2 linked regions of the Pseudoxanthobacter soli DSM 19599 genome follow. The protein of the gene in region 1 interacts with the protein of each later gene in a pairwise test. Links are inferred from orthologs where the notes say so. Each region holds a gene or a part of one and is shown on either strand. Other genes may lie near its edges. The genes, in order: uvrB and uvrA.

Evidence for each region.
Region 2: the proteins of uvrB (region 1) and uvrA interact in binary tests that used the Escherichia coli proteins (3 or more experiments, as listed by UniProt). The link is inferred for Pseudoxanthobacter soli DSM 19599 from one-to-one orthologs.

The regions. Positions count from the first base shown.
Region 1 is NZ_FRXO01000003.1:578,530-582,222, forward strand. The notes cover bases 217-3,600. They hold uvrB (excinuclease ABC subunit UvrB), read left to right. Parts: upstream 217-556; coding sequence 557-3,400; downstream 3,401-3,600. Other genes in these bases: BUF17_RS10150 (D-alanine--D-alanine ligase family protein), read right to left, coding at 217-265; BUF17_RS10160 (S1 family serine peptidase), read left to right, coding at 3,490-3,600. Also shown: more of BUF17_RS10150, read right to left, coding at 1-216; more of BUF17_RS10160, read left to right, coding at 3,601-3,693. UniProt on the Escherichia coli protein: The UvrABC repair system catalyzes the recognition and processing of DNA lesions. A damage recognition complex composed of 2 UvrA and 2 UvrB subunits scans DNA for abnormalities.
Region 2 is NZ_FRXO01000001.1:67,608-71,377, forward strand. The notes cover bases 7-3,467. They hold uvrA (excinuclease ABC subunit UvrA), read right to left. Parts: upstream 3,120-3,467; coding sequence 207-3,119; downstream 7-206. Outside these bases: BUF17_RS00305 (protein-L-isoaspartate O-methyltransferase family protein), read left to right, coding at 3,621-3,770. UniProt on the Escherichia coli protein: The UvrABC repair system catalyzes the recognition and processing of DNA lesions. UvrA is an ATPase and a DNA-binding protein. A damage recognition complex composed of 2 UvrA and 2 UvrB subunits scans DNA for abnormalities.

The sequences.
Region 1 (3,693 bases):
CGCGGAGCGCCAGCATCCGGCCGCGTCCGCCCGGCACGAGCACGAGCTCGGTGCCCCGCTCCGGCTGCGACAGGCTGCCGTCCTCGAACCGGCTCTTCAGCCATCGTCCGTCGCGGGTGACGAACACCGGGACGGCGTCGTACCGCGCCGGATCGAGCGCCCGCATGACGTTGGTCGCCGACATGACCGAGACCTCGTGCTCGGCGGAACGGCCGCCGAACAGCACGGCGATGCGCAGCCTCGATTTCGTCCGCTCGTCCGTCATCGCAAGCTCCGTTCGCGCCTCGTCCGCCGGCATGCGGCACGCGCCGGCACGGACCGGCATTTCTAGGGCGGCCATGGTGAACAATTCGCAAAATGCCGGTCGGCGGGACCCTCTGCCGCCGCGCCCGGAAGGAAGGCGTGGCGGTTGCAGCGCGGGCGCCGAGAACCCATATCCCGGGACTGCACCGGCAGCGCGGATCGTGCTATAGGAATTTTTTCCAGAACGGATTCGAGCCGGCTTGCCTCGCGTCCGGTCCGCCACGCCCGGATGATCGAACCCGGATGATTGCCCATGACCCGGTCCCCGCGTTCCCGCGCCCCGTCCGCTCGCCCGTCCGATGCCGGCGGCGATGATGCTTTGCCGTCTCAGGATTTCTCGTCCGGCGTCGGCGAGGGCGCGCCGGACGGGTTCGGCGAGGCGCCGCAGCGCAGCCTTCGCGGCCGGCTGACCGGGTCCGTGTCCGATTGGGCGGCCGAGATCGAGGGCGACGCCGAGCGCATCGACGCCGAGGAACACCTCTGGGGTCCGGCCGCGGCTGCCGAGCCGGCTGCCAAACCCGCGCGCCCGGCCAGACCGAAGACCGAGGCGCCGCCGGCCGCGAAGGCGCGCGGCAAGGCGAAGGCGGGGCCGAAGGGCGGCGAGGCGGCGGACGCCCGCTCGCGCGTCGCCGGCGGCCTCAACCCCGTCGCCGGCCTCGACATCGCGCTGGAGGATGTCGGCGCGCTGCCGCAGAACGCCGTCACCGCGACGGTCGCCGCCCTCGAACATCTGATCCAGAACGGCCGCAAGGAGTTCGACGGCAAGCCTTGGACGCCGCATCGTCCGCCCCGGCCGGAGAAGTCGGAAGGCGGCATCCCGTTCAAGGTGGCCTCGCCGTTCGAGCCGCGCGGCGACCAGCCGACCGCGATCGCCGACCTCGTCGAGGGCATCGGCTCCGGCGACCGCACCCAGGTGCTGCTCGGCGTCACCGGCTCCGGCAAGACCTTCACCATGGCGAACGTCATCGAGCGCACCCAGCGCCCGGCGCTGGTGCTCGCCCCGAACAAGACGCTGGCCGCCCAGCTCTATGGCGAGTTCAAGGCGTTCTTCCCCGACAACGCGGTGGAATATTTCGTCTCGTACTACGATTATTACCAGCCGGAAGCCTACGTTCCGCGCACGGATACCTATATCGAGAAGGAATCCTCCATCAACGAGCAGATCGACCGGATGCGCCACTCGGCGACCCGCTCGCTGCTCGAACGCGACGATGTCATCATCGTCGCCTCGGTGTCGTGCATCTACGGTATCGGTTCGGTCGAGACCTACACCGCGATGACCTTCGGCCTCGAGATCGGCGAGCGCATCGACCAGCGCCAGCTCCTCGCCGACCTCGTCGCCCTGCAATACAAGCGCGCCGACATCAATTTCGTCCGCGGCACCTTCCGGGTGCGCGGCGACACGGTGGAGATCTTCCCCGCCCACTACGAGGACCGCGCCTGGCGCGTCTCGATGTTCGGCGACGAGATCGAATCCATCACGGAGTTCGATCCCCTGACCGGCAGCCGCACCGGCGAGCTGAAATTCGTCAAGATCTACGCCAACTCGCATTATGTGACGCCGCGGCCGACCCTCAACCAGGCGATGAAGAGCATCCGCGACGAGCTGAAGGCGCGGCTCGTGGAGCTGGAAAAGGCCGGCCGGCTGCTGGAGGCCCAGCGGCTGGAGCAGCGCACCCGGTTCGACCTGGAGATGATGGAGGCGACCGGCTCCTGCGCCGGCATCGAGAACTATTCGCGCTACCTCACCGGCCGCCTGCCCGGCGAGCCGCCGCCGACGCTGTTCGAATATCTGCCCGACAACGCGCTCGTGTTCATCGACGAGAGCCACGTCACCGTGCCCCAGATCGGCGGCATGTATCGCGGCGACTTCCGCCGCAAGGCGACGCTCGCCGAATACGGCTTCCGCCTGCCGTCGTGCATGGACAACCGGCCGCTGCGCTTCGAGGAATGGGATGCGATGCGGCCGCAGACGGTCGCCGTCAGCGCCACGCCGGCAGCGTGGGAGATGGAGGAAGCCGGCGGCGTGTTTGCCGAGCAGGTCATCCGCCCGACCGGTCTGGTCGATCCGCCGGTGGAAATCCGCCCCGCCAAGGCGCAGGTGGACGATCTCCTCGGCGAGGTGCGCGCGGTGGCCGCCCGCGGCTATCGCAGCCTCGTCACGGTGCTGACGAAGCGCATGGCCGAGGATCTCACCGAATATCTCCACGAGCACGGCGTCCGGGTGCGCTACATGCACTCCGACATCGACACGCTGGAGCGCATCGAGATCATCCGCGACCTGCGCCTCGGCGCCTTCGACGTGCTGGTCGGCATCAACCTGCTGCGCGAGGGTCTCGACATACCGGAATGCGCGCTGGTGGCGATCCTCGATGCCGACAAGGAAGGCTTCCTGCGCTCCGAGACGTCGCTGGTCCAGACCATCGGCCGCGCGGCGCGCAATGTCGACGGCCGGGTGCTGCTCTATGCCGACAGGATGACCGGCTCGATGGAGCGGGCGATCGCGGAAACCAGCCGCCGCCGCGACAAGCAGCTCGCCTACAATGCCGAGCACGGCATCACGCCGGAATCGGTGAAGAAGGCGATCGGCGACATCCTCGATTCGGTCTACGAGCGCGACCGCGTCACGGTCGATGCCGGCTTCGCCGACGAAGGCGCGCTGGTCGGCCACAATCTCAAGGCCCACATGGCGGACCTGGAGAAGCGGATGCGCGACGCCGCCGCCAACCTGGAGTTCGAGGAAGCCGCCCGCCTGCGCGACGAGCTCAAGCGGCTGCAGGCGACCGAACTCGCGGTTGCCGACGATCCGCTCGGCCGTCAGGCGGAGGTGGAAGCCTCCGCCGGCCGGTTCAAGGGCGAACGCCGTTACGGCTCCAGCGCCAACCTGCCGCCGAAGCCCGGCGCGGGCTCCAAGGTCCGCGCGCCGGATCTCGACGATATGGGGCCAGGCACCGACCGCGAAATCCCCCTCGGCCTCGACGCTCCGCTGCCCGAGCGGCCCGATCCCGGCACCGCCAATTTCAAGCCGCGCGGCGCCCGCGGCGGGCAATCCTCCGGCGGCAAGCCGGGCACCCGCGCCAGTTCCCGCCGGCGATAACGGGGGCAGGGGCGGTGCAGAGGACGAACCGATCCGATGGCAGGCCTCGGCCCGCGCGACGCGCGGCGCTTCTCTGTCTGGCGGCGGGCGTGTGGGGCCTCGCCGCAAGCGCCGCCGCCAACGTCATCGACGGCGCGGACGACCGGGAGTCCCTGATTGCCGCCGCGGGCCGGCTCGGGCTCGACGCCGCCGAGGTCGCCCGCATCCGCAAGGCGACCGGCTTCGTCGGCTGCCTGTCGCCGTCGCCGTCGATGGGCACGGGCGTGCTGTTTCTCGACGGCGCGCAGGTGCTG
Region 2 (3,770 bases), on another replicon or contig:
TGCGTCGCCGGGAGTTCGGGGCAAAGCCGGACCTCCGCGCGATTCCTCCCGGATCGCACCGATTTGTGGAACCGCGGCGATAGGTCGGAAACGGCCGGAGGGCCTGAGCGCGGCGGATAAGGCGCGGCTGGGTCGCCCGGGCGCGCGCCGGCCGGCGGATTGTCCCCCGCCGCGACGGTCCAACAAGCCGCTGGTCGCGCGGCGCCTTATTCCGCGGCGTTCGCGCGTCCGGCGGGGCGGCGGGCCAGAAGTTCGGCGAGGAAGGTGCCGGTGTGGCTGCGCTTGCAGGCCACCACCGCTTCCGGCGAGCCCGCGACGACCAGTTCGCCGCCGCCGTCGCCACCCTCCGGCCCGAGATCGAGCACCCAGTCCGCCGTCTTCACGACCTCGAGATTGTGCTCGATCACCACCACCGTGTTGCCCTGCACCACCAGCTCGTGGAGCACCTCGAGCAGCTTGGCGACGTCGTGGAAGTGCAGACCGGTGGTCGGTTCGTCCAGAATATAAAGCGTGCGTCCGGTGGCGCGGCGCGACAGCTCCTTGGCGAGCTTGACGCGCTGGGCTTCGCCGCCCGACAGCGTCGTCGCCTGCTGGCCGACCTTGATATAGCCGAGCCCGACCTGCCGCAGCGTCTCCAGCTTGTCGCGCACCGCCGGCACGGCCGAGAAGAATTCGGCGCCCTCGTCGCAGGTCATGTCCAGCACGTCGGCGATCGACTTGCCCTTGAACGTCACTTCCAGCGTCTCGCGATTGTAGCGGCGGCCCTTGCAGACGTCGCAGGTGACGTAGACGTCGGGAAGGAAGTGCATCTCGATCTTGATGACGCCGTCGCCCTGGCAGGCTTCGCAGCGCCCGCCCTTGACGTTGAACGAGAACCGGCCGGGGCCGTAGCCGCGCGCCTTCGCCTCCGGCAGGCCGGAGAACCACTCGCGGATCGGCGTGAAGGCGCCGGTATAGGTCGCCGGATTCGAGCGCGGCGTGCGGCCGATCGGCGACTGGTCGATGTCGATCACCTTGTCGAGGGCTTCGAGACCCTCGATGCGGTCGTGGGGAGCGGGGTTCTCGCGCGCGCCGTTGAGGCGTCGCGCCGCGGCCTTGAACAACGTCTCGATGATCAGCGTCGACTTGCCGCCGCCGGACACGCCGGTCACGGCCGTGAACAGGCCGAGCGGGATCTCCGCCGTGACGTCCTTGAGGTTGTTGCCCCGGGCGCCGATGACCTTCAGCATCCGGCCTTTCTTCGGCTTGCGGCGTTCCGCCGGCACCGCGACCTCCTCGACACCGCTGAGATAGCGTCCGGTGAGCGAGTTCGGATTGGCGATGATCTCGGCCGGGGTGCCGCGCGCCACGATGCGGCCGCCGTGCACGCCGGCACCGGGCCCGACATCGACGACATAATCGGCGAGCCGGATGGCGTCCTCGTCGTGCTCGACCACGATCACGGTGTTGCCGAGATCGCGCAGCCGCTTGAGGGTATCGAGCAGACGGGCGTTGTCGCGCTGGTGCAGCCCGATGGAGGGCTCGTCCAGCACGTAGAGCACGCCGGTCAGGCCCGACCCGATCTGGGAGGCGAGGCGGATGCGCTGGCTCTCGCCGCCGGACAGCGTGCCCGAGGCGCGCGACAGCGTCAGATAATCGAGGCCGACATCGACCAGGAAGGTCAGGCGCTCGCGGATTTCCTTGAGGATGCGGCCGGCGATCTCGAGCTGCTTCGGCGTCAGCAAGGGCGGCAGGCTCTCGAACCACTCCTGGGCGTGGCGGATCGAAAGCACGCCCGCCTCGCCGATATGGCGGCCGGCGATCTTCACGGACAGCGCTTCCGGCTTCAGCCGGTAGCCGTTGCAGGCCGGGCAGGGATGGTCCGACTGGTAGCGCGACAATTCCTCCCGCACCCAGTCCGAATCGGTCTCGCGCCAGCGCCGCTCGATATTGGTGACGACGCCCTCGAACGTCTTGCGGGTCTGGTAGGAGCGCAGGCCGTCGTCGAACACGAACGTGATCGGTGTCTTGCCGGAGCCGAACAGGATGGTGTCGCGCACCTCCTGCGGCAGCTCGGCCCACGGCGTCGTCATCGACACGCCGAAATGGGCCGCGATCGCCTCAAGCGTCTGGTTGTAATAGGGAGAGGTGTTGCCGGTGCGCGCCCAGGGCAGCACCGCGCCCTGCTTCAGCGAGAGGGCGGCATCCGGCACCACGAGATCGGCCTCGAACGACAGCGTCGTGCCGAGCCCGTCGCAGGTCGGGCAGGCACCGAACGGATTGTTGAACGAGAACAGCCGCGGCTCGATCTCCGGAATGGTGAAGCCGGAGACGGGGCAGGCGAACTTCGACGAGAAGATCACGCGCTTCGGGCTGCCGTCGGCTTCGGTCTCGCCGGCATATTCCGCAACGGCGATGCCGTCGGCGAGGCCGAGCGCGGTTTCCATGCTGTCGGCGAGGCGGCTCGCCATGTCGGCGCGCACCACCACGCGGTCGACCACCACGTCGATGTCGTGCTTCAGCTTCTTGTCGAGCGCCGGCGCGTCCTCGATTTCGTGGAAGGTGCCGTCGATCTTGACGCGCTGGAAGCCCTTCTTCTGCAGGTCCGCCAGTTCCTTGCGGTACTCGCCCTTGCGGCCGCGCACCATCGGGGCAAGCAGGTAGAGCCGCGTGCCTTCCGGCAGCGCCAGGATGCGGTCGACCATCTGCGACACGGTCTGGCTCTCGATCGGCAGGCCGGTCGCGGGGGAATAGGGAATGCCGACACGCGCCCAGAGCAGGCGCATGTAGTCGTAGATCTCGGTGACGGTGCCGACGGTGGAGCGCGGATTGCGAGAGGTGGTCTTCTGCTCGATGGAGATCGCCGGTGACAGGCCGTCGATCTGGTCGACATCCGGCTTCTGCATCATCTCCAGGAACTGGCGGGCATAGGCCGAAAGGCTTTCGACATAGCGCCGCTGGCCCTCGGCATAGATGGTGTCGAAGGCGAGCGACGACTTGCCGGAGCCCGAAAGGCCGGTGAAAACCACCAGCTTGTCGCGGGGAATATCGAGATCGACATTCTTGAGATTGTGCTCGCGCGCGCCGCGAACCGAGATCCGGCGCCCTTCGAAGTCCCCGCCGGTCGGGTGCGTGCCCATTTCCGCTCCCGCGTCCCCGCTCCCTTCGCCGCCCCGCGTCAGGGCGTCGGCGGCCGGCTCGAACAGGGCGTCCGTCGGCGCGGTCGCCGCCTTGCGGGCAGACGACGCGGAGCGCGCCGGGCGCGAGGCTCGGTTCGACGAAGATTCGGGCATCGGTTCGATCCTTCAGGCGCGGAAGCCGGCCTTCCGATTGCGCGGGACCGCGCCGGACCACCCCTCCGACCCGGAGGCTGCTGGTCGGCGGAGGTGCCGCGGCCGGTCGCGGGACACCGTCAACTTAAGTCGTCATGCGAACAAAGCAAGCACATCGCGCGAAATTTCGTGCGTCGCGGCGGCCACGGTCGCCGGCCGCGGCGCATCGGCCGCATCGCGGGAAGGCCGAGCCCGGCTTGCGCCATCGCGCCTCGCTCTTGTAAGTCATGACGGACTTCATCAGCATGGCAAGCGATGATCGCCACACGGGCGACGCGTTCCGGCTGCAGCAGGATGGGAATGAGGGCGATGGTCGATTTCGCGGTCCACCGGCGCAAGATGATCGACAGTCAGTTGCGCACCAACGATGTCACCGATCTCGTCATCATCGCCGCGTTCGGCGCGGTCGCTCGCGAGGATTTCGTGGCTCCCGATCGCCGGGAACTGGCCTATATCGAT